2 linked regions of the Simiduia agarivorans SA1 = DSM 21679 genome follow. The protein of the gene in region 1 interacts with the protein of each later gene in a pairwise test. Links are inferred from orthologs where the notes say so. Each region holds a gene or a part of one and is shown in the gene's direction. Other genes may lie near its edges.

Region 1 (15,316 bases):
ATACCAAACCCCTCCTGCCCCATCAGCTCTTCACCGCTGAGCTTCAGCAGGATGCGCTTGTACTTCTTGTCCCGGGAATTGGCCATTGTCTGCTCCACGCCTAAAAAATTCCGACGATTTTAAGGTACTGCCCTGCAATGTGCCAGCGCCGCCGCGCAGGCAAAAAAAAAGCCGAGCGCGTGTCCCGGCTTTTCTGGCTTTCAGAAGGGAGATTAGCCCTTGGAAGCCTGTACCTGAGCGGCCACTTCAGCGGCGAAATCCGCTTCGGCCTTCTCGATACCCTCACCCACTTCAAAACGGGTGAAAGAAACCACTTCGGCACCGGCGTCTTTTACCAGTTTGCCCACGGTCACTTCGGGGTTCTTCACGAAAGGCTGTTCAGTCAGGCTGGACTCTTTCAGGAACTTGTTGATGCGACCTACCATCATCTTCTCAACGATCTCGGCAGGCTTGCCGGCCATATCAGGCTGAGCCTTGATGATGTCCTTTTCTTTTTCTACCACTTCGGCAGGCATCTGATCGGGGTTAACCACCTGCGGGTTAACGGCAGCAACGTGCATGGACACGTCTTTAGCCAGCTCCACGTTGCCCGCTTTCAGCTGGGTCACAACCGCGATACGGTTGTTGGAGTGAACGTAGGCACCCACACAGCCGTCGGTGGCTTCGATAACGGCAATGCGACGCACACCGATGTTTTCGCCGATCTTCTGTACCAGTGCAGAACGGGCATCTTCCAGCTCACCGGCCATCAGCGCGGCAACATCGGACTGCTTGGCAGCGAAAGCGGCATCAACCACTTTGCCCACGAAGCCCAGGAAGTTGTCGTCGCGAGCAACGAAGTCGGTTTCGGAGTTGATTTCAGCCAATACGGCGTAGCTGCCGTCATCTGCCACTTTCACTGCCACAACGCCGTCGGCGGCGGTGCGGTCGGCTTTCTTAGCCGCTTTCAGGCCAGAGGCCTTGCGCAAGTTTTCAATCGCCAGCTCGATGTCGCCATCGGCCTCAACCAGCGCTTTTTTACATTCCATCATGCCGAGGCCAGTGCGCTCGCGCAGTTCTTTTACCATTGATGCAGAGATAGCAGACATGGGCCTATCCTCTTCAAATAAGTGATCGTTAGATTGTAAAAAGGGGGCCAGGCCCCCTCTTCCGGGCACCCGTAACCGGGCGCCACCGTGACAAGTCAGCGCTTACTGAGCAGCGGCTTCGTCGTTGGCTTCAACGTACTCGTCTTTGTTAACCACTGCAGCACCAGATGCAGCAACGCCTTCCAGGCAGGAGTCAGCAGCAGCGGTAACGTACAGCTTGATGGCACGGATGGCATCGTCGTTGCCGGGAATGACGAAATCAACGCCTTCCGGGTTGGAGTTGGTATCCACGATACCGAACACTGGAATACCCAGGTTGTTGGCTTCCTGAATCGCAATGCGCTCGTGATCAACGTCGATCACAAACAGCGCGTCGGGCAGGCCGCCCATGTCTTTGATACCACCGATAGAGTCTTCCAGCTTGGCCATCAGGCGAGTGCGCATCAGCGCCTCTTTCTTGGTCAGCTTGTCAAAGGTACCGTCCTGGCTCTGGATTTCCAGATCGCGCAGACGCTTGATGGACTGACGGATGGTTTTGTAGTTGGTGAGCATACCGCCCAACCAACGGTGGCTAACGAAAGGCTGGCCAGCGCGCTGGGCCTGCTCTTTGATCACCTTCTGAGCGGCACGCTTGGTGCCCACAAACAGTACTTTCTTCTTCTGAGACGCCATGGTCTTCAGAGCGTCCAGTGCGCTGTTGAACGCAGGTACAGTGTGCTCGAGGTTGATGATATGAATCTTGTTGCGGGCACCGAAGATGTATTTGCCCATCTTGGGGTTCCAATAGCGGGTCTGGTGACCAAAGTGAACACCAGCCTGCAGCATTTCGCGCATGCTTACTTGAGACATCGAATTTTCCTTTCGGGTTAGGCCTCCATGACCCCCACCGACCAACCCTCAAGCCAGCAAACATGCGGCTTTCAGGCACCCAGGTCAGGCGTGACGGACCATGTGTGACGTTGTATGTAATCGCTGGATCTGTTCCAGCGGCGCGCTTTATACCATAGATGGCCCCGATCTCAAAGCCAAATCCGCTTTTTCAACCCGATCTGGCGGCTGCCGGAACACGTCCTTTGGGGTACAATGCGCCCCTTTACCTCTTCCGGGGTAGGATTCACTGAACATAGAGGATTGCATGTCTGTCACCATTCGCACACCTGACGAAATCGCCAAAATGCGTATTGCCGGCCGCATGGCCGCCGAGTGCCTGGAGCTGATCGAGCCCCATGTGGTACCGGGTGTCACCACCGCGGAACTGGATCAGATCATCCACGACCACATCGTCAATGTGCAGAAAGCCATCCCCGCCTGCCTGGGTTACAAAGGCTTTCCCAAGTCCGTGTGCACCTCGGTCAACGACGTGATCTGCCACGGCATCCCGTCCGAAAAGCAGACATTGAAAAAGGGCGACATCGTCAACATCGATGTCACCGTCATCTACGAAGGCTACTTTGGCGACACGTCCAAGATGTACCTGGTGGGCGACGTGCCGAACCACGCAGAGCGGCTGGTCCAGGTGACCCAGGAATGCCTGTACAAGGCCATCGAAATCGTCAAACCGGGCGCCCGGCTGGGCGACATCGGCGCCGTCATCCAGGCGCATGCAGAGGCCAACTACTATTCCGTGGTGCGCGAATACTGCGGACACGGGATCGGCGACGTTTTCCACGAGGATCCGCAGATCCTGCACTACGGCACCGCCGGCACCGGCATGGAAATCCGCGAAGGCATGTGTTTCACCATTGAACCCATGATCAATGCCGGTAAAGCCGGCACTAAATTGCTGGGCGACGGCTGGACCGTTAAAACCAAAGACCGGCGTCTGTCCGCGCAATGGGAGCACACGCTGGCAGTCACCAGCAGCGGCGTTGAAGTACTCACTGCACGCAAGGAAGAACGCTTTTGATGCGCCCTTTTATCTCGGACGCTACCCCCTATTTCGACCGCACCCCGTTTTTTTTCGACCAGACGCTGTTCCGGCAGCGCCTGGCCGACGGCAAACCTATTCCCGCCTTCAAAGATGCACTCAATGCCGCCAAGGTTCAGTTCGATAGCCGGTTCAGGGAAGGTGAGGATATTCGCACACTGGTGTATGAGCGGGCCCACTTCATCGACTTTATCCTGCACTACGCCTGGCATCAGTTCGACTGGGCCGAAGGCGCATGCCTGGTTGCCGTGGGCGGCTATGGCCGGGGCGAGCTGCACCCGGCATCCGACATTGATTTACTGCTGTTATTGGCCGAAGAAGACTCGCGACCGTTACTGCCCGCCATCGAAGGTTTTTTTACCTTCCTGTGGGACATTGGACTCGAGATCGGCCACAGCGTCCGCACCATTCCCCAATGCATAGAAATTGCCCGCGACGACATCACTGTTGCCACCAACATCATGGAAAGCCGGGTATTGTTTGGCTACAGCGATCTGCGCGATCAACTCTTGGCGCACTCGGGGCCGGATCACATCTGGTCGGCCGACGCGTTCTTTGAGGCCAAGTGGCGTGAACAGCAGGAGCGCCACGCCAAATACGCCAACACCGCCAACAACCTCGAGCCCAATGTCAAAAACGCCCCCGGCGGTCTGCGCGATATCCAGATGATTTCCTGGGTCGCCAAACGCTACTTCAACGTGCGCACCATCAAACAGCTGGAAGGACGCGGTTTTTTTACCGAGGAAGAGTACGCCATCCTGCTTTCCGGTGAAGAGTTCCTGTGGCGCGTACGCTACGGCCTGCACATGCTGGCCGGGCGCGGCGAAGAACGCCTGCTGTTTGACCACCAGCGCGAACTGGCCACCTTGTTTGGCTACAAAGATACGCCCGAGCGGCTCGCAGTCGAACAGTTCATGCATCGCTACTACCGGGTGGTGCAGGCCCTGCAAGAATTGAACGACGTCCTTTTGCAATTTTTGAGCGAAGCCATTCTGCAATCGGGCGCGCCACAAACACTGGAACCGATCAACGCCAACTTCCAGTTGCGCAACGGTTTTATCGAAGTGGCCTACACCAAAGTGTTTCTGGAAAATCCCAGCGCATTGCTGGAGATTTTTGTGGTCATGGGGCGCGACAACCGTATCCGTGGCGTGCGCGCGTCCACCATCCGCCTGATCCGCGAATCGCGCCACCTGATCGATGAACAATTCCGGCAAAATCCCGCCAACGCCGAACTGTTCATGGAGCTTATGCGCTCGCCATATAGCCTGGTACGTCAACTCAAGCGCATGAAGCGGTACGGAATACTGGGCCGCTACCTGCCGGAATTTGACAAAATTACCGGCCAGATGCAGCACGACCTGTTCCACATTTACACCGTGGATGAACACACCTTCAAAGTCATGACCAACATGCGCCGCTTCCGTCTGCCCGAAGCACAGGACACCTTCCCTGTTGCCGCGCACATAATGAAGCGACTGCCCAAACCCGAGCTGCTCTACATCGCCGGCCTCTATCACGACATTGCAAAAGGACGCGGCGGCGACCACTCCATGCTGGGCAAGGTCGACGCCGAAGCCTTTTGTGAACGCCACGGCCTTTCACCGCGAGAAACCCGGTTAGTGGGCTGGTTGGTGGAAATGCACCTGTTGATGTCTGCCGTGTCGCAGAAGCAGGACATTTCCGACCCCGAAGTGATCCACAAATTCGCCGGCATCGTGGGCGATCAGCGCAGGCTCGATTACCTGTACCTGCTGACCGTCGCCGATATCAACGGCACCAACCCCGATCTCTGGACCACCTGGCGCGCGAGTCTGATGCGCCAGCTTTATCTGGAAACCAAACGCGCACTCAGACGCGGGCTGGAAAACCCCATCGATCGCCACGACCTGATTGTGGAAACCCAGCAGGCCGCCATCCGCAAGCTTGCCGACAAACACTTCTCCGAGCAGCGGGTGCGGAGCTTGTGGGGCGACATGGGCGAAGATTATTTCCTGCGCGAGAGCCATCTGGATATCGCCTGGCACACGGAAGCCATTGCCTGCCACGGCAGCGATGAGCCCCTGATCCTGATTCGTCAGAGCCGGATTGCCGGCATGGAAGGCGCGACACAGATTTTTGTGCGCACCAAAGACCAGAACAACGTGTTTGCCGCCGCCGCCAACGCCCTGTCGGGCTTGCAACTGGACATCCAGGATGCCCGCATTTACAGCTCGCCCGACGGCTACACCATCGATACATTTTTCGTGCTCGATGAAAACGGCGAGCCCACCAGCCCCGATCGTTTCGATCTGATCCGCCGGGCGCTGCTGGACGAACTGGCACTGGTCAACAGCTACCCGGAAATCATTTCCCGCCGCACGCCGCGCATGCTGAAACATTTTTCCATGCCATCGCGCACCAGACTCAGCAACGACCTGATTGCCGGTACCTCGGTACTGGAAGTCATCAGCCCGGACCGCCCCGGATTGCTGGCGGCGATTGGCCGGGTGTTCCTGCAGCACGGTATTCAACTGCAGAACGCAAAAATCGCCACCTTGGGTGAGCGGGTTGAAGATATCTTTTTTATTACTGACCACGACGGCAACCCACTGTCGGACCCGGCCCAATGTGAACAGTTGCAAGACAACATCAGAAAGGCGCTGGACGATATTGTCGGCAAAAAGCAGTAACGCCAACGGCCCATCGACCCGCGAAAAAAACAAGAGTCACATCCATGAACCCTGATTTACAACAACTCCAAGCCTATCCATTCGAGCGCTTGGCAGCGCTCAAGCACGGGGTTACGCCCGCTGATTTGCCCCATATCGCACTCAGTATCGGCGAGCCCAAACATCAGCCTCCCGGTTTTGTGCTGGAAACGCTGGTAAACAATCTGGACCGGCTCTCCAACTATCCGGCCACCAAGGGCCTGCCCGAATTGCGCAGCGCTATTGCGCATTGGCTTAACCGGCGTTTTCAGCTTGGGCGCACCCCGGTGGACGCCGACACACAAGTGCTGCCCGTCAATGGCACCCGCGAGGCGCTGTTTGCGTTCGTTCAGGCAGTCACCGACCGCCGCAAACCCCGGCCGCTGATTGTCAGCCCCAACCCGTTTTATCAGATTTACGAAGGTGCCGCGTTTCTGGCCGGGGCGGACATTCACTTCCTCAATTGCGACAAACACAATGGCTATATACCGGACTACGACGCCGTGCCGGAGCAGGTATGGCGCGACTGCCAACTGCTGTTCGTCTGCTCTCCCGGCAATCCCACCGGCGCAGTGACCCCGGTTGAGACCATGAAAAAACTGATCGCTCTGGCAGACAAGTACGATTTCATCATCGCCAGCGATGAGTGCTATTCAGAGCTTTATTTCGACACCCCGCCACCGGGGCTGCTCGAAGTGTGCAACGCGCTGGGACGGGACGACTTCCGTCGCTGCGTGGTGTTTCATTCCTTATCCAAGCGCTCCAACCTGCCCGGGTTACGCTCGGGTTTTGTGGCCGGCGATGCCGAGGTCCTGAAACCGTTTTTGCTGTACCGCACCTACCATGGCTGCGCCATGCCGGTGACCAGTCAACTGGCATCGATAGCCGCCTGGCAGGATGAGCAGCATGTACAGGAAAACCGCCGACTTTACCGGCAAAAATTTGATGCCGTATTGACCATCCTGGCGGGTTGCCTGGACGTGGCCTTGCCCGAAGCCAGCTTCTACTTGTGGCCGCGAGTGCAAGGCAGCGATACGGCGTTTGCCAAAGCATTATTCCAGGCGCAGAACGTGACCACGCTGCCAGGCACATTCATTGCGCGCGACACCCCCACCGGCAACCCCGGTGAACACCATGTGCGACTGGCACTGGTGGCGGAACTGAGCGAATGTGAAGCAGCGGCTCAACGAATCAAAACGTTTGTAACTGCAGGCGCATGACTTCCACAGCGAATCCGACTAAAGCCCAACGGGTAGAAAAAATTCTCCACGAGCTGGAGCGACTCTATCCCGAAACACCGGTGCCATTGGATCATAAAGACCCATACACTCTTCTGGTCGCCGTACTGCTATCGGCCCAGTGCACCGACGAGCGGGTTAACAAAGTCACGCCTGCACTCTGGCAATTGGCTGACAACCCGTTCGACATGGCGCGGGTACCGGTAGAAAAAATACGCGAGGTGGTGCGCCCCTGCGGCCTGGCACCCAAAAAATCCCAAGCGATCAGCGACCTGTCAAAAATCCTGGTGGAAAAATATCAAGGCGAGGTTCCGCGCTCGCTCGATTTGCTGGAAGAGCTTCCCGGCGTGGGGCACAAAACGGCCAGTGTGGTTATTGCTCAGGCGTTCGGTGTGCCCGCCTTCCCGGTCGATACCCACATTCATCGCCTGGCGCAACGCTGGGGGCTGACGTCCGGCAAGAACGTGGTGCAAACTGAAAAAGACCTTAAGCGGCTATTCCCCGAGCAGCGCTGGAACAAGCTTCACTTGCAGATAATTTTCTACGGCCGGGAATACTGCACCGCGCGCGGATGCGATGGTACCGTCTGCCCGCTGTGCCGGTGGTGCTACCCCAACCGCAAACGGGCAAAGTTAACGAAGAAGCAGTAGCGCGCGGACAGCAGACACGGGGAACTCAAAAGCCACCGCTGACGTCGCGAGACTCAAACAGGCTTTTGCGGGTGGGTTCACCGGTCGAAATTTCCCGGGTACCGGGTCTGGCGGGCGGTTCTGAAAACTTGGGCGCAAGGCTCATATCATCCGCGCACAAACCGGGTTGTAAAAAGCTCGGACGGTGGCGCCGGGCGAGCTCGCCGTCCAACTTGACCACCTGGGTTTTCTCTACCCGGCAGACCCCACCAATACCCTGTACGGCCCGGGCAAATGCCTTGGCCTGGGATTCCGACAAGCCGGATTTAAGCACCACCAGTCGACCGGAAAAAAAGCGTTGGGCTTGCCCCGGTTCGCGCAGCTTAAACAGCGCGATGAAGCGTTCGATGAGCTGCTTGCGGGCCACGCCATCGGCAGGCTGCCCCCAGAACACCACTTTGAAATGACCGCCGTTGGCGGCTTGGGTTGGTACTTGATTCATATCGCGATTGCCACGTCCTGTGTGCACCTTTAACAAATGAGAACACCGCAGATAAGTCTCCCCATTCCATGTGGGGGCTTTCTACGCACTCTTTTAGTGTATGTAAAGGATTTAGGCGCCATTAGACAATTTTGGTTTAACCATAGACCTGTTAACGATTTCTTTAGTGCATTTCGGTCTAAAACGCGCTTTATGCAGCCAGATTGCAAGTCTGGTATCCTTGCGGCCCTTTTTTCGCTGGCTGGGAGAAACCATGGTCACCCTGTACGGGATAAAGAATTGCGACACGGTAAAAAAAGCCCGTAAATGGCTGGAACAACACCAGGTCGAATACCGTTTTCACGATTTCCGCGCCGACGGCATCACGCTGCCGCAAATCCAGGCTTGGCACACTGAGTTGGGTGACGCGTTGATCAACCGGCGCTCTACCACCTGGAAGCAACTGACCGATGCCGAGCGCAGCCAGGCTGAGGCCCAGCCCGCCGGCCTGTTACTGGCAAACCCCACCCTGATTAAACGGCCATTACTGGATACCGGCACACAGCGTGTGTGCGGCTTCAAGGCCGACGAATACACCACAATATTTAAATAAAACGCGCGTCACAGGAGTAAACATGTCTCTCTATGCAATCGGATTTGGTGTGGGCACACACAACCGTCAGGGCCAGTGGCTCGATGTCTTTTTCCCCACACCCCGGATTCAGCCCGCGGCAGCGTTATGCCAGGTATTGGTCGATGCCCTGGGCGGTACTGGCACGCGGGCGCTGGATGCCAGTAAAGCCAACGACCTGGCCGCTGCCCTGGCGCCACTGGATGCCGCCCTGGCTGAAACCCTGAAGACACTGAGCGAAAGCAAGCAACCGCTGGTGGCCGTTCTGCTGGCCGAAAACAGCGCACCCGCCAGCGTGCCAGAGGCCTACCTGAAGTTGCATTTGCTGTCGCACCGATTGGTCAAGCCCCACGGGACTGTGCTCGATGGCATTTTCGGCCTGCTACCCAATGTGGCCTGGACCAATGAGGGCGCTATCGATCTGGCGGAATTACCCGCTCGCCAATTGGCGGCGCGCGTAGCCGGCCGGACGCTGGAAGTTTCGTGCGTGGACAAGTTCCCGAAAATGACCAATTACGTTGTACCCTCCGGGGTCCGCATCGCCCACACGGCGCGCGTGCGACTCGGAGCCTACCTGGGAGAAGGCACCACCATCATGCACGAAGGCTTTGTGAATTTTAACGCCGGTACTGAAGGCCCGGGCATGATCGAGGGCAGGATTTCGGCAGGCGTGTTTGTCGGCAAAGGCTCTGATCTGGGGGGTGGTTGCTCCACCATGGGCACCCTGTCCGGTGGCGGCAATATTATTATCTCGGTGGGCGATAACTGCCTCATCGGCGCCAATGCCGGCATCGGCATCCCACTCGGAAACCGCTGTACCGTTGAAGCGGGGCTGTACCTGACGGCAGGTTCTAAAGTGCGCCTGTTAGACGACAAAGGTGAGCTGGTGCGCGAGACCAAAGCGCGCGATCTGGCCAACCAGGACGACCTGCTGTTCCGCCGTAATTCAGTGACCGGTGCCATCGAGTGCAAAACCAATAAATCGGCGATTGCACTGAACGAAGCCCTGCACGCCAACAACTGATAGCGTCCGAGCGCACAACCCGATGGGTCTTACATGGCCAACCGGGTTGTGCGACAGGCTTCATTCCAACCCTTTCAAGCGTTCAAATTCCGCTGCCGCATCGCCCAGTGCGGTACGCAACTGCTCAATCGTGGTACGACAGCCGGCCACCTGCGAGGTCTCGGCCTGATGCTGCAATTGGGTACATAATTGATAGACGCGGGGGATCGCAAGATTCCCGGCCACGCCTTTCACTGCATGGGATTGTTCAGCCAATTGAACCCAGTCACGCGTTGTCCACAGCGCATCAAATTGTTCCGCGGCCTTGCCGTACTGCGCGAAAAAGCTGTCCAACAGTGAATAGAGCCTGTCCTGGCGCCCCCGCACCCGGGCCAGGCCCTGCGCCAGATCGATGGCGCCTGCCGCGCCCGGCTCGACCATCTCCGGCTCTGCGCTTTCCGTTTGCCCGTCGGCACAGCAAGTCTCATGTTCAGTCTCAGGCCGCGCAAGCCACCTCACTAATGACTGCTCCAGTGCCCGGCGGTCTATCGGTTTTCCAATATGGTCGTTCATACCCACACTGAGCATGCGCTTGCGGTCCTCATCCAGAACATTTGCCGTCAGCCCTACGATGGGCAGTGCTTCCATTGAATAACGTTCACGCAACTTTTCAGTGGCCGTATAACCGTCCATGACCGGCATTTGGATATCCATCAAAACCAGCGCGTAATTGCCCTGCTCTACCATGGCCACCGCCTCGGCCCCGTTGCGGGCGGTATCGATGTGAAGATTCAGCGGCGCCAGCATTTCCAGCGCAACCTGCTGATTGATTTCATTGTCTTCCACCAACAATACTGGCGCGCCCCGTAAATCCACCGGCTGATCGCCAGACGCCTGCAATTGCTGGTTCGCCGCTTCGGCATCCGCCCTGCCCACATTGATGGTAAATTCGAACACACTGCCGGCTCCGGGTTCACTTTTGACGCGGATGTCGCCCCCCATCATTTCGACCAACCGCTGACTGATCGCAAGCCCAAGCCCTGTGCCCCCGTACTCGCGGGCAACGCCGGCGTCCGCCTGCTCAAATGCCTGAAACAGCTGCCCTAACTGCTGCTCGCTCAACCCCACGCCGGTATCTTCCACCATGAAACGCAGAATCTGGCGCTCGCCCATGTCCACGCTCATGCGCACCGCCAGATGTACATGCCCTTCACGCGTGAACTTCACCGCGTTGCCAATCAGATTGGTCAGCACCTGGTGCAGGCGCAACGCATCGCCATTGATAAAGCGCGGCGTATTGGGTTCGATGGTCTGGCGAAACGCCAATCGCTTGCGGCTGGCCTTCAGCGCCATAATGGAGCCGAGGTTTTCAATCATTTGCAATAAGTCAAAGGGCTTGGGGTTCAGGCCCAGCTTGCCGGCTTCAATTTTAGAAAAATCCAAAATATCGTTGACGATGCCAAGCAGATTCTCCGCCGAATAATGAATTTTTTGCACGTAATCTTCTGTCTTGGCGCTGAGCTCTGTAGACAACGCCAACTGACTCAACCCGATAATCGCATTCATCGGGGTGCGTATTTCATGGCTCATGTTGGCCAAAAACTGGCTCTTTACCTGCAATGCGGCTTCAGCTTTCGCTCTGGCCTCTTCCAATGCCGATTGCGCGTGTTTGAGCTGGGTGATTTCCATTGACACGGTAATCACCTTATCGACATTCCCCTGTTCATCGAACAATGGATTGTTGTAAGCCAGAAAGTGCCGCACCTTGCCCAACTGATCTTTGAGAATGTACGGTTCCTTCACCGGTTGATGGGTTTGAATAATATGCTCGACTATGGCTGTGGCGCGCTCACCCAATTTTCCGGAGAAGACATCGGATACTTTTTTGCCTACGAACCGGGAACGGTCCATGCCGACCACACTTTCGAGCAGCCGATTGACCCGTACAAAACGGAAGTCCCGCCCCACCAGCGAGATCATGGCATCGGTGCTGTCCAGAACGTCCTGCAACAACCGCTGCTCCCGATCAGACGCCTGCGCCAGCAGATAGCCACGGGTGACATTCTGATAGGTTTTCAATACCCCCACACACTCGCCGTGCGCATCCCGCAAAGGCACATGGCTGCAACGCAACCGGCGCGACTTCTGGCTGGGCAGGGTGAGCTGCTGCTCCAGATCCAGCAAGGGCTGGCCGGCGCTGATAACGTTTTCATCCTCCTGCAGTATTTCCGGCACCTGCGCCGACCACCAAAAATCGTAATCGGTTTTGCCCACGATATCGTCCGGGGAGGTCAACCCGGCAACGCGGGCAAATTGCGTGTTGCAACCCAGGTAATTACCGTGCACATCCTTCCAGCAAATACTGACCGGCACAGTATCCAAAACCTGTCGCAACCGCGTCACCAGATCCTGACGCGCCTGTTCCGTGGCCCGTAACTGATCCTGCTGCTGACTCAGTCGCTGTTGCAACTGTTCGTTCATCGCGGCGATGGTGCCCACATGCACTTTGCGTTCGCTGATATCTTCAACGCCACCGATAGCAAGCCGCAATCGTCCTTTGCGCCCCCTCAGCAAACTGACACCGTGCAACCGCACCCAGGGCTTGCGGCCCAACCGGCGATGTAAACGGCACTCGATAGTAAATTCGGGGTGATGGTGAACAAAATGACGCACGATGCGGTTGAGTCGCAAATGATCATCCGGGTGCACAATGGGCAGCACTGCATCCACAGATTCAACCACTTTATTCACGGTGTATCCGAGGTGAGACAGCCCTTTACCCACCAGAATAATCTGTTGCCGTTCAAAATCCCAAAGCCATACCGCGAGCAGCCGGTCACACACCAACGAACGCAAAGGCTGAAGCGCGAGCAGGGCCAGCAATGCGCGTCCACGGCCAACGCGCACCAGACAACGCAACCAGAAACCAGGCCAGACGTATAACGTCAACGCCAACAGTGCAAGGCAGGAAAAAAGGCAGGCAAGTGTCACCAACATCAGCTGGCTCAGCGTCATAGGGACTCTTTTGTCAGATTTTCATTCCATTGTAGCCGTTTTCTGCCGCCCATCCCGGGCTTTCTTTGCTAAAATGCCGGCCCGCTGAATTTCACACCCACAGGACAGAGCATGGCCACGCCCACACTTCAACTCGCTTGCGACCTTATTGCCCGCCCTTCAGTCACCCCCAACGACGAAGGTTGTCAGGACATGATGATTGCGCGTCTGGAGGCCATCGGTTTTCAGGTGGAGCGCTTGCGCTTTGGCGAGGTGGATAATTTCTGGGCTGAACGCGGGAGTGGGCAGCCATTGTTGGCATTTGCTGGCCACACAGACGTAGTCCCCACGGGACCTGCCAGCGCCTGGAAATTTCCGCCGTTTGAACCCACGCTACACGAGGGCATGCTGTACGGACGCGGCGCGGCCGACATGAAAGGTAGCCTTGCGGCCATGGTCACAGCCTGCGAAGCGTTTGTGGCAGCGCATCCCGACCACAAAGGTCGCATCGGTTTTCTGATCACCTCTGATGAAGAGGGACCGGCCGTGGATGGCACCGTCAAAGTAGTGGAATGGCTCAGCGCACAGGGCAAAGCTATTGATTGCTGCCTGGTGGGCGAACCCTCCTCTACCCATGAGGTGGGCGATGTGATCAAGAACGGCCGGCGTGGTTCGCTCGGCGCCAAACTGATTGTGCGCGGTATTCAGGGCCATGTAGCCTACCCCCACCTGGCCGAAAATCCCATCCATACCCTGGCGCCGGCACTCACCGAGCTGGCCAAAGAAGTGTGGGATGAAGGCAATGAATTTTTTCCGGCCACGTCTTTCCAGGTCTCGAACATCAATGGCGGCACCGGTGCCACCAACGTGATTCCGGGCGAAGTGGAGCTGCTGTGTAACTTCCGCTTTTCTACCGAAGTGACCGAGGCAGAATTAAAACAACGCACCGAAGCCATCCTCGCACGCCACGGCCTCAAATTTGACGTGGAGTGGAATCTTTCAGGCCAGCCCTTCCTCACCCGCCAGGGCGATCTGGTGGATGCCGTGGTGGGTGCCATCGCCGATATCAAAGGTCGCCAGACCGAACTGTCTACCGCCGGCGGCACCAGTGACGGCCGTTTTATCGCACCCACGGGCAGCCAGGTGGTGGAACTGGGCCCGGTCAATGCCACTATTCACAAGGTGGATGAATGCGTGAAGGTGCAGGATCTGGAAGACCTGCACCTGATTTACCGGCGCACGCTGGAACGGCTGCTCGCCTGAACGACCCGCCCCCCTTGATCCATATCAAGGGCGCCACCGGCCAAACACCCTACACTGGGGCAGTTTTCCGGTGGCAGTACTTCCATGACGCAAGCAGCATTTACCTGGGATCAGGACCTGATCGATCGCTACGACCTGTCGGGCCCGCGCTATACCTCCTACCCGACCGCGCCCCAGTTCCACAACCTGATCAGTGAACAGGACATTCACCAGGCGCTGGCGCGCAGCGACGCCAGCCAGCGGCCACTATCCATTTACTGCCACATCCCTTTTTGCGATACGGTTTGCTACTACTGCGCCTGCAACAAAATCATCACCGCCAACAAAGCCCGCGCTGTGCCCTACCTGGAGCGGCTGTTCCGTGAAATGCGCCAGATGGCCGAGCGCATCGACGTGAGCCGGCCGGTGGATCAGCTGCATTGGGGCGGCGGCACGCCAACGTATTTGTCGCTGGAGCAGATGACTGCGCTCATGCAGCACACCCGCTCGCTGTTTAACCTGCACAATGATGACTCGGGTGAATACGCGCTGGAAATCCATCCGGCCAGCGTCACACCCGCCACCATTAAAGGCCTGCGGGCACTGGGCTTTAACCGCTTGTCGATGGGCATTCAGGATTTCGATGCCCGGGTGCAAAAAGCCGTCAATCGCTTCAACAGCGTCGAAGAAGTCACTGCCCTGACCCGGGCCGCGCGCGACGTGGACTACCATTCCATCAGCATGGATCTGATTTATGGGCTGCCACACCAGAGCGTTCAATCGGTGAGCAGTACGTTGGATCAGGTTCTGGCGCTGGCACCGGATCGCTTATCGTTGTTCAACTACGCGCACATGCCGCACCTGTTCAAAGTTCAAAAGCAGCTGGACGAGCGCGCCCTGCCTGCCGCCGCTGAAAAACTCGATATGCTGCACATGGCCATTGACCGGTTAACCCGCGAGGGCTATGTGTACATCGGCATGGACCACTTTGCCCGCCCCGACGATGAACTGGCCCGCGCGCAGGCAGCCGGTCAGTTGCACCGCAACTTTCAAGGCTACGCCACCCATGGCCATTGCGACCTGCTCGCCTTTGGCGTGTCGGCGATCAGCCAGATCGACAATCTCTACTTGCAGAACCACAAGGCGATTGAAGACTATGACGCCGCATTGGACGCCGGCGCCAGCCCGGTGGCCAAAGGGTTTCTGATGTCGCAAGACGATGAGTTGCGCAAGGCCGTCATCATGGCGCTGATTTGTCAGTTCGAACTGGATTTTGCGCGCATAGAGCAGCAATTCGGCATTCAGTTTAACGATTATTTTGGTGCCGCACTGGCAGCGCTCCAACCCATGCAAGCCGATGGCCTGCTGAGCCTCACAGACCGGCGCATTCGCG
Region 2 (15,496 bases), 100 kb from region 1 along the record:
AATGCTCTGGTCAAAGCTCTGGCGCGGGTAGCGGGTAGCGCGGTTCATGGCATCGGCAATGCGGGTTTCGGTTACCGGGTGAGTCAGTAAAAATTCCGGTGGACGACGGGAATAGCGGGTTTGCTTGAGCATGGACTCAAACATTTCGGGAACCGCGTAAGGGTCCAGGCCTGCTGCTACCATGGTTTCCATGCCGACCCGATCAGCCTCCTGTTCATTCTGGCGGGAAAAGCGTAATTGGTTGTCCAGGGTGGCGGCCTGGGTTGCCATCATCGCCGCCATGCCGGCATCGCCACCGGCGGTGGCCATCAGCACCAGGCTCGCCAGCAGCGCGGCGGTGGTGGGGATGCTGGCATTCTGCTGTGCTTCTACGGAGCGGGCAAAATGGCGTTGGGACAAGTGCGCGAGTTCGTGCGCGATGACCGACGACAATTGGTTTTCGGTTTCTGCGGTAGTGAACAGGCCGGTGTGAACGCCCATGACGCCACCGGGCACGGCGAACGCATTCATGGTGGGGTTTTTCACCAGCAATAATTCCAGCCGCTTGTCCTTCAATTGCGAATAGCTTGCCAGCCGGGCCGTAAGCTTTTCCAGATAATCGATCATCAGCGGGTCGTGCGAGGTAGGCACCTGGGCCCTGAACGCGCGCGCCCAGGCTTCGCCCAATGCGCGCTCCTGCTGCGGTGAGACCACGCCGCTGGTGGCGTCGCCCAGCGCGGGCAGTTGAATTTCGGTACTGCTTTGGGCCGCAACCGAAACCGGGGCGGCCAGGCCCGCGCATAAGGCGAGGGCGCTGATTAGGTGTTTGCCTGCAACAAGGGGCACAAACTCTCTCCACAAGGGCCGTTTCACGGCATAAGTGTTTTCCATCATACTATGGTTAGACCTTTGTCGTCGTGTGGGGTTCCCAAACCGGCCCGGGTTCCTGCATTGGCATGAAGGCCGCGTCGATTTATAGTGCGCCCCCCGGAAATGAGAAACCAAGATGACCCCGCAATCTGTGCCCGGCCCGGAAGGGCAGATTCCCGATGCCACGGTAGATGCCACCGGGTTGGCTTGCCCGCTGCCGTTGTTGAAAGCCAAGCAGGCGCTGCACGCGCTCGCCGCTGGTCAGATTTTGTACATCGTGGCCACCGATCCCGGTTCGGCGCGCGATATCCCGGCATTTTGTCGGTTGGCCGGCCATACCTTGCTGGCCACCGAGGAAACCGGTCAACAATGGCGCTTCTGGCTGCAAAAACACTAGCGGCCTGTTAGCATTCGCCCTCGTCCCTAAAGAGCCCCGCTCACCATGTTGAAGATTTTCCGTAACTGGACCAATCGTTACTTTTACGACGAAGAAGCCCTGGTGTTGCTATTGCTACTGGTTCTTGGGCTGGCATTGGTGGTGACCATGGGAACCGTGCTGGCACCGGCCATTGCGGCGCTGATTCTGGCCTTTTTACTGCAGGGGCTGGTACAGCGACTGGTCAATTGGGGCATGCGCCATATTCTCGCAGTCTGGACTGCCTTTCTGGTGCTGGTGGGGTTGATCACCTCGGCGGTGCTGGTGTTGTTTCCGATTCTCTGGCGTCAGATGGGTAACCTGATTGAAGAGCTGCCGCGCATGGTGGCAGATGCCAAGGCCCAATTGGCGGTATTGCCCCAACGCTACCCGGATTACGTGTCGCCTGAACACGTCCAGCAGTTCACCAACCTTGCCAATCACGAACTGGGCACTGTGGGGCAATCTTTGCTGAGTGTGTCGGTGGCCAGCGTGCCGCTGCTGATTACCGCGTTGATTTATTTTGTGCTGGTGCCCATTCTGGTGTTTTTCTTTCTGAAAGATCAGAAGCTGATCCTCAACTGGATGAGTGGTTTTCTGCCGCGCAAACGCCCCATCATGCAGCGGGTCTGGCTGGAAATGAACGACCAGATTGCCAATTATGTGCGCGGTAAAGCGGTGGAAATCCTGATTGTTGCCGCCGTGTCCTATGCCAGCTTCAGTTTCATGGGGCTGCGTTATTCCTTGCTGCTGGCCATCGCCGTGGGTTTGTCTGTGTTGGTGCCTTATATCGGCGCCGCTGTCGTGACCTTACCGGTGGTATTGGTGGGCTTGTGGCAATGGGGCTTGAGCTCGGAGTTTTACTGGCTGTTACTGGTGTACGGCATTATTCAGGCGCTCGATGGCAACGTGCTGGTGCCGGTGCTGTTTTCCGAAGCCGTTAATCTGCACCCGGTCGCCATTATTATTGCCGTCTTGGCATTTGGTGGCATTTGGGGATTCTGGGGCGTGTTTTTTGCGATCCCGCTGGCGACCTTGTTAAAAGCCGTTATCAATGCCTGGCCCAGCCAGCCTAACGGCGAGGGTGCGAATGCTTAATCGTTTTGCCTGGATTGCGTTGTTGTGGCTTTGCGGCGTAGCTGTCGCATGGTCGGCCGACAATCCGCCTGCCTTAACCACCGCGTTCACGCCCGAAAAAAGCCCCAACGATGATCGCCAGTACCGCTACCTGGAGCTCGCCAACGGATTGAGGGTATTGCTGGTATCCTCGCCGGAAGCGGAAGAATCCGCGGTGGCCCTGCGCGTTAATGTGGGCAGTGCGGTAGACCCGGTAGGGCGCGAAGGTCTGGCTCATTTTCTGGAGCACATGCTGTTTCTCGGCACCGAAAAATTTCCCGAGCCGGATGGCTGGCCGGGATTCATTGCCACCAGTGGCGGCACCCACAACGCCTACACTGCACTCGATCACACCCTGTACTTCTATACCGTGCGACCCGCACATCTGGCGCAATCGCTGGAGCGTTTCGGCCAGTTTTTTACGGCGCCCTTGTTTACTGAGGCCTACGTCACCCGCGAGCGCGAGGCGGTCAACGCTGAGTACCAGGCAAAAATAAAAGACGATGCCCGCCGTTCGCGTGCGGTGCTGAATCATTTCACCAATCCCGCTCATCCGGCCGGCCGGTTTACCGTGGGTAATCTGAACACCCTGGCCGACCGCGAAGACGAACCGGTGCGCGATGCGCTGATCGATTTTTATCAGCGCGAATATTCCGCCAATATCATGTCGTTGGTGGTATTGGGCCCGCAATCCTTGGAGCAGTTGGCGGCCTGGGCGAGCAGCTATTTTGCGTCGATTCCCAACAAAAATATCGCGGCCCCCACCAATGCCGAGCCGCTATTCAAAAAAGACCGTCTTAAAACCCTGGTGCGCTACCAGCCTGTTAAAGAATTGCGCGAACTGCGTTTGATGTTCCCCATTCCTAACAGCGCCGGTTACTACCCGGAAAAACCGCTTACCCAGATTGCCGATCTCCTGGGCCATGAAGGCAAGGGCAGTTTGTTGTCGGCACTGAAGCAGGAAGGCCTGGCGGTGGCGCTGTGGGCCGGCGACAGCGATATGGGGCCCTACGCGGGGAGTTTTATTGTATCGGTTACGCTCACCGACAAAGGCCAGCGCGAATACGCGCGGGTGATGGCCTGGGTGTTTGCCGCGATCGATCTGATAGTAAAAGACGGACCACAGGCGTGGCGGTTTGAAGAGCTAGCGCAGTTGGCGGCCATCAATTTCCGTTTTCAGGAGCGCCAGCGCCCCTCTGCCTGGGTGCAGCAACTCGTCAATCAGATGAACCGTTACAAGCCCGCCGATATTTTACAGGGCGGCTACATGTACGAGCGATTCGACGCCAGTCTGACCCAGTACTTTCTGAATTTTCTCAAACCTGAACACGCGCTGGTGTTGATGGCCGATAACGACGGTGCTTTCAGCCATCAGGCGGCCGATTACGATACGCCATACGCCACCGCGCCGTTGCCCGTACTGCCGGCCATTGCGCCGCAAGCGCTGCAGCAGTTACGCCTGCCCAAGCCCAATCCGTTTGTGCCCAGCCGCCTGCAGGTACGCGAGCGGGTGAGCGATTCCCCGGTGCCCGAGCGGTTGATCAACGAGCCGCAATTGCGTTTGTGGCACATGCAGGACAATCAGTTCAATTTGCCGCGCAGTGTGATCCGCATCCAGTTGCGCACGCCCTCAGTGGGCAAAAACATCGCCAGCCGCGCGCAGGCCGAACTGTATGTGGCCATGGTATTGGACGAACTCAACGAGTACAGCTACCCGGCATTTCTGGCGGGACTTGGGTTTGATGTGCAGGTGACGGCGCGCGGCCTGGAGATCACAGTGGCCGGCTACAACGACCGCCAGGGCCTGCTGCTGACGGAAATTCTTGAGGCGCTGGTCAGCCCGCGCCTGGAAGCCGCCCGTTTTGCCAATGTGCGCACCGAATTGATTCGCCGCACCCGCAACGGCGACCGGCAACCGCCCTATATTCAATTGCTACAACAGATTGTGCCCACCCTGTACCAGCCGGCCTGGCCGCAGCATGCGTTGGCTGATGCACTGGCGAATACGGGGCTTGCCGAGGTGAAAACCTTTGGGCGGGAGCTCAATCAGAATGCCCAGGCCGACATGCTGGCGTATGGCAACCTGCTTCCCCCCGAAGCGCGCCAATTGGCCGCCCTGGTGCGTCAGCAGTTGGTGAAGGGCAATGCCAGGGATCTGCCCGGCAAATTGAAAGTGCTGACTAACGTGCGCGGTGGTTACGAGCGCGACGTCGAGGTTAATCATCCGGATGACGCGCTGGTGATCTACCATCAGGCGCCAGGTCACAGCCTGACTGACCGGGCTCATGTGGCCATGCTGGTGCAAAGCTTGCGCTCGCCGTTTTTCCACCAACTGCGCACAGAGCAACAGTTAGGTTATGTGGTCTTTACTTCAGCCTTACCAATAGCCGACTACCCCGGCATGGTGCTGGTGGCGCAGTCGCCCAAAGCCACCCCGCTGGAATTGCGGACAGCGTTCGACGGCTTTCTGGACTCGGTGCCCGAGTGGTTGGGTGATAACCTGCCCGCACACCGCGAAGCCCTGCTGGCCGAACTGAACGAAAAACCTCGCAACCTGGCCGATCAGGCCGGACGCTACTGGACTGCCATCGCCGATGCGGGCCCCGGTGGCGAGGTGGATTTCTACCGGCGCGACGCGCTGGCGGATGCCCTCAAAGAAGTGAACGCGGTGACCCTGCGCACCTACGCCTACCAGTTGTTCGATCCCGATCGCCGCATCCTGTTTGCCACCCGGCCCGTGGCCAGTGAGACCGAGCCGGTGACCAGAGTCACCGATGTAGACACCTTCAAGGCCGAAGGCCCACAGTTTATAGTGCCCTGAGCCATTCGAGCCGCGGGCCAATCATTCGCATTCCCCGTGGAAGTGGCGGGGCGGCCATCCGTTGAACCACCTATCCCGTAGCACCACGCAACATCCTGTAGAAAAATTACAGATGAAACCGTTTCTTAAGAAACGGCATTCTGGCAATTTTTTTTGCCATATGGGCCGCCAAACGTGTACTTTTGCCCGAATTTCCGTATTATGCCTACCACACTTCCAGAGCGTGGCTGAAAAGCGGCGCCTAAATTTGTAAAAAAACTACAAGAATGATGCTGGAAGACGCAATTGTCGGCTCAATCAGTTTTTTTGAGCGATGATTGCGACACTTCTATACTCTTTCGAATGTTTATTTCACACAGACACTACAACCGGCGTCGCCGGCGAAAGGAGAGTTGAATGACAGAGGATATTGATGCCCTCGAAACGCGAGAGTGGCTCGATGCTCTACACGCGGTAATTCGTTACGGTGGCGATGGCCGTGCGGCCTTTTTGCTGAAGCAGATGTTCGACCGGGCCACCATGGCCGGCGTTGAGCTGCCCGCTGCCATCACCACTCCCTACCGCAATACCATCCCACCCAAGAAAGAAAAGCGCATGCCCGGCGACCTGTTTATGGAACGCCGCATCCGTTCGTTGATCCGCTGGAACGCGCTCGCCATGGTGATGCGCGCCAACGACAACGACGAGGGCCTGGGTGGCCACATTTCTTCCTTCAGCTCCGCGGCGACACTGTACGACGTGGGCTTTAACTATTTCTTCCGCGGCAACGACGGCGAAGAGCTGGGCGATCTGATTTACTACCAGGGCCACAGTGCGCCGGGTATGTATGCCCGCTCGTTCCTGGAAGGGCGCATTTCTGAAGATCAGCTGGATAATTTCCGTCGCGAAGTGGACGGTGCTGGCCTGTCTTCTTACCCGCACCCGTGGCTCATGCCCGATTACTGGCAGTTCCCCACCGTCTCCATGGGTCTTGGCCCGCTGCAGGCGATTTATCAGGCGCACGTCATGCGTTACATGTCAGCGCGCGATCTGGTCAAGCGCGGCGATCGCAAAGTGTGGGCCTTCCTGGGTGACGGCGAATGTGATGAGCCGGAATCCCTCGGTGCCATCGCACTGGCGGGCCGCGAGCAGCTGGAAAACCTGATCTTCGTGATTAACTGTAACCTGCAGCGCCTGGATGGTCCGGTGCGCGGTAACGGCAAAATCATTCAGGAGCTGGAAGGTGTGTTCCGCGGTGCCGGCTGGAACGTGATCAAAGTGGTGTGGGGTCGTCATTGGGACGCGCTGCTGGAAAAAGACACCACCGGTCTGTTGCAGAAGCGCATGGACGAAGTGTGCGATGGCGAGTTGCAGAACTACAAAGCCAACGGCGGCGCTTACACCCGCGAGCATTTCTTCGGTAAATACCCGGAGCTGTTGGAGCTGGTGAAAGATCTGTCTGACGACGACATCATGAAGCTCAACCGTGGCGGTCATGACCCGTACAAAGTGTACGCAGCCTATGCCGAAGCGGTCGCGCACAAAGGTCAGCCCACCGTGATTCTGGCGCAAACCGTTAAAGGGTATGGTTTGGGTGCAGCCGGCGAAGCCGCCAACATCACTCACTCGGTGAAAAAGCTCGATATCGCATCGCTCAAAGGCTTCCGCGATCGTTTCGGTATTCCGATTTCCGACGACGACCTGAAAACCGTGCCTTACTACCGGCCCGCACCCGACAGCCCGGAAATGCAGTACATGCATTCCCGTCGCAAATCGCTGGGCGGTTACCTGCCGGCGCGTCAGGCAGATTTTGATGCGCTGGAAATTCCTTCATTGGAAACGTTCAAGGCGCAACTCAAAGGCACCGGCGAGCGTGAAATTTCCACCACCATGGCGTGGGTGCGTTTCATTTCCACGCTGGTAAAAGATAAAAACATCGGCGAGCGCGTTGTGCCCATCGTGCCCGATGAGGCCCGTACCTTTGGTATGGAAGGCATGTTCCGCCAACTGGGGATTTATACCTCGGAAGGGCAGAAGTACGTGCCGCATGATCACGACCAGATCATGTACTACAAGGAAGACAAGAAAGGCCAGATTCTGGAAGAGGGCATTAACGAAGCCGGCGCCATGGCGGCCTGGCTGGCAGCGGCGACGGCGTACAGCAACAGCCACTGCCCGATGATTCCTTTCTACATCTACTACTCCATGTTCGGTTTCCAGCGTATTGGCGACCTGGCATGGGCGGCGGGCGATAGCCAGGCGCGCGGCTTCCTGATTGGTGCCACCGCTGGCCGCACCACGCTCAACGGTGAAGGTTTGCAGCACCAGGACGGTCACAGCCATATTCTGGCCAACACCATCCCCAACTGTAAAACCTATGACCCCACCTACAGCTACGAGCTGGCGGTGATCATGCAGGATGGCATGAAGCGCATGTTCCAGGACAAGGAAAACTGCTTCTATTACATCACCACCATGAACGAAAACTACGTTCATCCGGATATGCCCGCCGGTGCCGAAGAAGGCATTATCAAAGGCATGTACCTGCTGAACGAAGGCAAGAAAACGCCCAAGAAAGGCATGCGCGTTCAGCTTATGGGTGCCGGTACGATTCTGCGTGAAGTGGAAGCGGCGGCGGTGATCCTGCGCGACGAGTACGGTGTGGAATCCGATATCTGGAGCCTCACTTCCGTGAACGAACTGACCCGCGACGGTCAGCGCGTATCGCGCTGGAACATGCTCAACCCGGAAGCGAAAAAACCGCGTAAAGCGTTCATTACCGAGTGCCTGGAAAAGCAGGAAGGCCCGGTGATTGCCGCAACCGATTACATGAAAACCTACACCGAGCAATTGCGCGCCTTTATCCCGGCCGACACTTACATCGCCCTGGGTACGGAAGGCTTCGGCCGCTCCGACACGCGCGCCAAGTTGCGTCACTTCTTTGAGGTGGATCGCTACTTCGTCACCATCGCTGCACTCAAAGCGCTGGCCGATGAAGGCGTAATCAAAGCGGCAGACGTAACCAAGGCCATTAAGAAATTTGGCATTGACCCGGCAAAGGCAGACCCCATGAGCGTGTAAGCGCTCATTGGGTTTAATAGATAAACAAGGAGTTTACCTTGGCTATTGAAACAATCGCGGTGCCCGACATTGGCGGCGCCGAAGACGTGGATGTAATCGAAATCTGCGTGAGTGTTGGCGACGAAGTGAGCGAAGGCGATTCACTCATCGTGTTGGAAACCGACAAAGCGAGCATGGAAGTGCCGTCACCTGTCTCCGGCAAGGTAGTGAGCATTGCGTTGAAAGAAGGCGCCAAGGTATCGCAGGGTGCCGTGATTGGTGTAGTGGCTGTGGCCGGTAACGGTGCGTCTGCGCCCAAAGCCGAAGCCGCACCGGCGCCTGCTCAGGCAGCTGCGCCTGTGGCGGCAGCACCCGTTGCCGCTGCAGCGCCCGCCGGTGACCGGGACCTGGTGATTCCGGATCTGGGTGGCAGCGAAAACGTGGACGTGATTGAAGTGTGTGTGGCTGTAGGCGACACAGTAGCTGAAGGCGATTCACTGGTGGTGCTGGAAACCGATAAGGCCTCCATGGAAGTGCCCGCAGAATTTGCCGGCACCATCAAAAGCCTGACCGTGAAAGAAGGCGACAAACTCTCTGCCGGTTCGGTCATTGGTGTGATTGTGGCGGAAGGTAAAGCCGCGCCCGTTGCTTCAGCGCCAGCGGCTGCTCCAGCCGCTGCACCTGCGCCAGCCACTACGGCAGCACCCGCTGCGCCAGCAACGGCAGCAGCAACATCTGCAGCCGACGAAGCCGTCCCCGGTTTTGTGGATTCCGTATACGCCGGCCCCGCTGTGCGCAAATTGGCGCGCCAGCTTGGCGTGGACATGACCAAAATCAAAGGCAGCGGCCCGCGCAATCGCCTGACCAAAGATGATATTCGCTCTTACGTGAAAACCATCATCCAGGACGTGCAAACCGGCAAGCTGCAATCCGGCAGCGTGGGCTCCGGTATTCCGGCTGTGCCGGCGGTAGATTTTGCCAAGTTTGGCCCGATTGAAATGGTCAAAATGAGCAAAATCAAAAAGGTCACCGCCGCCAATATGCAGCGCAGCTGGCTCAACGTGCCGCACGTGACCCAATGGGACGACGCCGACATCACCGAGCTCGAAGCCTTCCGCAACAGCATGAAAGCAGAGGCAGAAAAGCGCGGCGTAAAACTCACACCCGTGCCGTTCCTGCTCAAAGCCTGCGCCGCAGCATTGCGTGCGGAGCCAAGCTTTAATGTGTCCATGCACCACGACGGCGAGCACATCGTACAAAAAGATTACGTCCACATCGGCATGGCGGTTGATACCCCCAACGGCCTCATGGTGCCCGTGATCCGCGACGTAGACAAAAAAGGCCTGTACGAACTGGCAGAAGAAGCCACCGCCCTCGCGAAGAAAGCGCGCGATGGCAAGCTGATGCCGAACGACATGCAGGGCGGTTGTTTTACCATTTCTTCACTGGGTGCCATGGGTGGCAATGGGTTTACCCCCATCGTCAACACACCTGAGGTTGCCATCCTGGGCGTATCGCGCGCACAGGTGAAGCCGGTGTGGAATGGTAAAGAGTTTGAACCGCGCAACATGTTGCCGCTGAGCTTGTCCTATGACCACCGGGCGATTAATGGTGGGGATGCAGGTAGGTTCTTTACCTATCTTACGGCGGTGATCGGGGATATTCGGAAATTGCTGTTGTGATGATTTAAGCGACATCTGTTCGAAATTGAAGGGCGCCTTTTGGCGCCCTTTTTTGTTTTTTGGCGTTTGGAATTGGGTGAGGGCTAGGTAGCGGCTTGAAGGTTTTATTTCTTATTGGAATTGGGGTGGTGGGTTTTTTATTTGGAATTGTTTGGAGTGTCGGGATATTTTTCATTATTTGTGTTGTATTTCTTATTTTTTTTGAATTTTATGTTGCTTTATTTTTAGCTCAACACGATATTTTAGTAGTAGTGACAAATTTCTTTTATAGATTCCAATTTTGAGCTCAGGTGTTTTAGGTGTTTATTGTCGGTTTGGGTCCTAACCTCTATCGAGGAGTGAGGTGTTCGTAGATTTAAATTCTTCCGTTTTAGGCCATCTAATGCTAATGGCTAACTATTCGTCAGTGAGAAAAATGGTGATTGAATGGCAGATTCAGATGCAAGTATGATGGAGCTAGTAGGGCAAAGAATACCTGTTAACGTATGGTCAGCCCTCATTGTTTTAATTCTTTCCGTTCTAATATTTTCTTTGGAAAAATGTACTGTTGGAGGAGTAAAAAATGTAGTTCAGGCTGGTCTTCTTGGTGAAAATGTTGTGGAGTCAACGGACTCGCTGATACTAACTTTTTGGACTCCAAGTGAAAGAACGTGGGCGGAAATGTCAGATGGTGAGAAAGAAAGGTTAGTAAAGGATGGTAGGGCTGATTGGTATCAAACTACAAACGATATACTAGCATCATTTGGCGACCAGTTAGTTAATGGGAATGGCTTGTCGGCTCAAGGATTTTCTCGGTGGGAAAGCTTTGGAAAAGGTACCTCTGCATCCAAGTGGGGGTGGACATGGAGTGTTTCTATTGCGCGAAAAAATGTAGGAGCGGATGTCGGTATTATAAAAAATAAATTTAGGGATATCTATACAAAAAACTTTATTCGTGATCAAGATATTTATTTAGAAATTCGCCATGCAGAAGCAATACGGGATCGTTAGCTGTAAAGGTGCGCTGATGGACAGTGGTCACTAATTTTTTAATGTTTGATAGTTTCCTTGAGTTTCTATGGGGTGGCGATGAACTATGTTTTTTCGACGAATAACAATGGCTAGTGTTGTTTTTGTTTTTTCTTGCTCTACTGCAAATCTAGATGTAAAAGAAAAACACGATATTCTATTTTCTCAAAGCGGTGTTTTAGGTGAGGAGAATAATCTCTCATCGATTAATAATGCTAAGGAAAATGCAAATAGCTATGAAATTGAGAAGAGGCAAGAAATAGACGATATCTATCTTCTTTTGGCTATGTCTGTTGTGTATAAAAACTGGCAGTCAGTTAATGTCTTGAAAGAAAATCGTCGAGGACACAATATAGGTGGAGTTCTTGTTGGACCAGATCTTAAACCTATCTTTTGGGCGAGAAATGCGCGACATGCTACCAAAAACGCTTCACAGCATGCTGAAGTTCGAATCGTTAGCAGCTATCTAATGTGCCCTGGTACGCCGTCCTACTTGGCTAATAACTATACACTTTACTCTAGTCTGGAGCCTTGTTTAATGTGTACTGGCATGCTTTCTCTTACCCGCTTAGATCGGGCGGTTTTTGCGCAGAAAGATACAGGGTATGGTGATGTAGACAAACGGTTACTGTTGGACACTTCGAATATTGGTGGCTATTCGCCATATCCAAATGTGGTTCAGCTACAAAGTCATTCTTCAGGTTGGACTAATGAATTGAATGCAGCCTATAAATCATGGAAATTGTTAGATCGGAAGAATATAAGTATTACAGACTGGCTGCTAAGTGATAATGCGGAAATTCATTTTAGAAAATCAGAGCAAAGACTTTTAAATTATAGGTCAGAATATGAAAATGAAGATATATTGTCTGCAGCTATAAACTATCTGCAGTTGGTTACAGTTGAATTTGAAAAAGATCTATCAAAGTTTTGCCCAGAGTAAAGTTTTAATTTATGGTTTATGTAAAGATGTATAATTGGTTCCACTGTAATCCGATATTAAATAATAATTGATAAGCTAGATATTGAATTTACATTTGTTGTCTTAAATATGGGTGTTAGGAAATTCAAGTGGGTTCCAATGGTAATACGGAGCTTAGGTATGTTGATGGGTTTATCTAGCTGTGTTCGGGATTTTTTAGATCAGTGTTGGTGTTGTCAATATGATGGATCTTGTCGGTAGGATATCTATATTTTCAACTGTTTTAAAAATATTTTCTATTATAGTCAACTGATAGCGGATACTTCTAAAGTATGCGTTGTCTATTTTAACGAGAGTGTGGTTTCAGGGTTGATCTCTAAATTCGTGCACCCCGTAATCTTTGTGCGGCGATCTTAGTCTTGGGTGATTCGTGTCGTATTTTGATCTCGGCATCAGGTGCTCTTGATAAAAGGTCGGTTAAGAAGTCGGTCTGACGGAGCTGTCGGTGTTGTCAGTTAATGCGGAGAGGTAGAGCCTGTTAACATTTGTTGTTTTCGCGCGACTCACACGTAGGATCCAGCATTTACCTCTGATCTTGAATTAAAAAAGCGATGTGGTGAAACGCAATAGAGGGGCTGATACTTAATTGAAAGATTCTGCATTCTTCTAGGGCTTATATCATTGGGTTGGTTGCGTTTGATTCTGTTGACGCATGCGTAGATGGCGGCAATTAGTTGGCGAAGAAATCACGGAAATCCCTAGTTTTAAGCTCAGGAGTTGTATGGATCGCTATAATATTACGTATGGCGTGATATGAACGAAAAATAGTTGTGGAAGGCTTGGCGAAGCGAAAGTTTTATGAGTGCATATAGGAATATATTGTGGGCGCTTAATGCTGTCAATCGCTCATAATGGTTATAGTGCATTTGTAGGTCTTCATTAATATTTGAAATTGAAAGACCCTTATTGCTGATGCAGTAGTTTTTTTAAGTAGTCTGAATTTTTCTCTATCATTGCAGCGGCTAATTTTGTGAACAATGCCGAGCAGTAGATTGAGATATCAAAGTTGAGGTAAAGAAACGTCATGAGATTAGATTGCATACTTTTAAAAATGCACAGAGAAGCAACTACGCGATCTGTGGCGCATCATTATGTTGCTGCTTCCTTGGCAAAAAAACATTTATTTCTTGGCATCCCATTAGTCGTTATTACAGCGATTGTCGGTGCGGACGTATATCCGAATGATGGTGGAAAAATTTTTCCGAGTCATGTGATTTCTTGGATCGCAATATCAGCCGTAGTGCTATCATCACTGCAGACATTTATGAAATTTCAAGAGGATGCAGAAAAGCATAGAGGAGTGGGTGCGCAGTGGGAATCCTTGCGTCGCGATCTAGAGAGGGATATAGAGCTAGAGACGCAAGAAAATTACGAAATTCTGTCTATAAAGTCGGAAATTCTTAGATCAGCCTCTCCTATTATACCAGCACGGATGTGGAGTCAGGCTGTGAGCAGGTATGACGAAATCCGTAAAGAGCAATGGCCTGACTACTTTGCAAAAGAAAATAAATAGTAATCAAAAAACTAGGATTTTAGGCTTCGGCTAATGGATTTGAGGGTTTTTGTGACAAATGTGCATTGAGGAGCTGCAATAATATTTAGCTCTTAATCCATTTAATTGAGTGAGTTGGGTCGGCTTTAACCTGTTCCGGCTTAACCGAAGCTTTTAATTGGGGGAGTGGCGCCTTATAGACTTTGACCAAGACTGCAAAATGCTTACCCTATAAAACCTATACCAAAAAGTTCAAGCTCTAGGGTTGAAGATGTCTCATAGGGCTGCTGCTGAGATCACTTGAGAGATTTTTTTGCGGCGGAACAGGTTGCACTATTGAAATCGTCGAAGTCAGTAGAGGATTGCAGTGCATTAATAATATTTAAGATTGTTCCGTAAACTTACGTTTTAAATCTATCCCTCACTACATTACTGAAATGAAAGTTGCTGTGGTAAGAACTTCTCTTGGTGTCTTGAATAGGTGTTTGTCAGCACATCGTCTAGAGTTGAAATAATCATGTTTCGGAAGAGGGTGTCGCCTGCGATAGTACTTTCCATGTCGAATGTAGGCAGATCTATAAAGATGGTTGGTCTTTGCTGCTAGTTAATGCGGTGGCCGTGGAATTTTTGGCACCATTTATTGTTTTTTGTCGCCAAAAATAGATTTAGTCAAATATGCGAAGCGAAGGGGCTTGTTTCTTCGCGGTCTTAGTTAGTAAGGGTTTTCTTTTGCAAAGGTTTTTAGTGTCGGAATATTTTTCAGTCTTTATGCTGGTTCTAGTGGATTCTTAAAATTTATTGATGATTTTTAGCGGGGTCTGGGTTATATCAAGCGTGTGCCACGTATCAATAAATAGATGGTGCCGTTATTTTTTTGTTTATTGATAGTGCCAATTCATTGTTAACTTTTAATAGAGGCCTTGTTATGACTAATATTGTTTTAACAGAAGAGCAGCGGAATATTGTTAAGCAAGATATGGATCAACAGATAGAGATGCTTTCGCCTGAAGAGGTTGAGGTTCTAGCTACCAAGCTAAATGAAAAAATCAATATTCCATTTATTAAAGAGGGGACGGAAAAAGTCATTTTCGTTAAAACTGTAAAGTTGGTTGATAGACTGTTATATCAAAGTTTACCAAATGAGCTGTATGGTTTGGTGAAAAATTCATCTGATGGGATATCTGATAAGGACGCGAAAGAACTGGCTTCTGTATTAGGGGCGAGGCTGAATAAAAAATTTGATCTTCCATACGTTCCAGAGTGGGTTGAGGCGGAAATATTTGGCTATTTGATTGGCTTAATTGTTGACGCTATGAGAGAGAACTTTAGCATAATTGACCAGGAGTCATGATCTTTAATCTTGAATAATCGAGGTTTCTCATAGCTCCTTTTTAATAGGGCGGGCGCGACTGAATTTCTTCCGCCCATTAGCATAACTTGCTACTACTTTCGATGGTCTCAGTTTTTTAACGCATTTTATGCCCTTATTTTCTCTGGGAATGATGGGTGGTTCGTTTGACTTTGGGGGCAACGTCGGGGCGTTATTTACTGCTTCTAAGTGGGAATATTAATGAGTGTTTTTATATTTCAATCAATTCCAGAACGCTTTGACCTTGAGTTAGAGGTCGTAGAGGGTAAAAAAGACACTTGGTATGCGACCAGATATAGAAAAAGAATGAAGCTCGGCGATATAGTGTTTTTTTGGATGGCGGGTGCAGATGATCGGAAGGGAATGTATGGTTGGGGCGTGATTGAATCCGAGCCATATATAAGAGACGACTGGCAGAGTTATGGTGTAGATGTTGTCTATGAAAAAAAGTTTTGCAATAAACTTTCTAAGCGAAAAATTTGTGCTGACCAAATTTTAAAAAACATGCTTTTGTTTAGGGCTCCTCAGGCTACCAATTTTTTATTAACTGACGAAGAGTCTCGTGCATTAATAGATCTGATAAATAAATGCGGTGAAATGCCTCCTAAATTAGGAGGTAATGATGCCTAAGGTTGATGCAAAAATACTCGATAAAGTCAAAGATCCATTCACTTTTCTAGTTCTACTTCTGCTTATGGTTGAAGCAGTTCTGGGTGGAATGGC

The links.
Region 2: the proteins of nth (region 1) and aceE interact in binary tests that used the Escherichia coli proteins (3 or more experiments, as listed by UniProt). The link is inferred for Simiduia agarivorans SA1 = DSM 21679 from one-to-one orthologs.

What each region holds. Positions count from the first base shown.
Region 1 is NC_018868.3:1,178,567-1,193,882, forward strand. Bases 5,758-8,757 are described here. They hold nth (endonuclease III), read left to right. Parts: upstream 5,758-6,921; coding sequence 6,922-7,593; downstream 7,594-8,757. Other genes in these bases: dapC (succinyldiaminopimelate transaminase), read left to right, coding at 5,758-6,925; M5M_RS05350 (hypothetical protein), read right to left, coding at 7,619-8,074; M5M_RS05355 (ArsC family reductase), read left to right, coding at 8,328-8,666; dapD (2,3,4,5-tetrahydropyridine-2,6-dicarboxylate N-succinyltransferase), read left to right, coding at 8,689-8,757. Outside these bases: pyrH (UMP kinase), read right to left, coding at 1-86; tsf (translation elongation factor Ts), read right to left, coding at 213-1,088; rpsB (30S ribosomal protein S2), read right to left, coding at 1,191-1,937; map (type I methionyl aminopeptidase), read left to right, coding at 2,224-2,994; M5M_RS05335 ([protein-PII] uridylyltransferase), read left to right, coding at 2,994-5,687; more of dapC, read left to right, coding at 5,732-5,757; more of dapD, read left to right, coding at 8,758-9,708; M5M_RS05365 (PAS domain-containing hybrid sensor histidine kinase/response regulator), read right to left, coding at 9,769-12,702; dapE (succinyl-diaminopimelate desuccinylase), read left to right, coding at 12,814-13,944; hemN (oxygen-independent coproporphyrinogen III oxidase), read left to right, coding at 14,029-15,316. UniProt on the Escherichia coli protein: DNA repair enzyme that has both DNA N-glycosylase activity and AP-lyase activity. The DNA N-glycosylase activity releases various damaged pyrimidines from DNA by cleaving the N-glycosidic bond, leaving an AP (apurinic/apyrimidinic) site.
Region 2 is NC_018868.3:1,279,503-1,294,998, reverse strand. The notes cover bases 5,282-8,461. They hold aceE (pyruvate dehydrogenase (acetyl-transferring), homodimeric type), read left to right. Parts: upstream 5,282-5,597; coding sequence 5,598-8,261; downstream 8,262-8,461. Other genes in these bases: aceF (dihydrolipoyllysine-residue acetyltransferase), read left to right, coding at 8,300-8,461. Outside these bases: M5M_RS05840 (M48 family metalloprotease), read right to left, coding at 1-873; M5M_RS05835 (sulfurtransferase TusA family protein), read left to right, coding at 986-1,246; M5M_RS05830 (AI-2E family transporter), read left to right, coding at 1,292-2,362; M5M_RS05825 (insulinase family protein), read left to right, coding at 2,355-5,201; more of aceF, read left to right, coding at 8,462-9,922; M5M_RS20110 (hypothetical protein), read left to right, coding at 10,349-10,912; M5M_RS19840 (nucleoside deaminase), read left to right, coding at 11,019-11,873; M5M_RS05810 (SLATT domain-containing protein), read left to right, coding at 12,937-13,425; M5M_RS05805 (hypothetical protein), read left to right, coding at 14,330-14,755; M5M_RS05800 (EVE domain-containing protein), read left to right, coding at 14,975-15,403; M5M_RS05795 (hypothetical protein), read left to right, coding at 15,396-15,496. UniProt on the Escherichia coli protein: Component of the pyruvate dehydrogenase (PDH) complex, that catalyzes the overall conversion of pyruvate to acetyl-CoA and CO(2).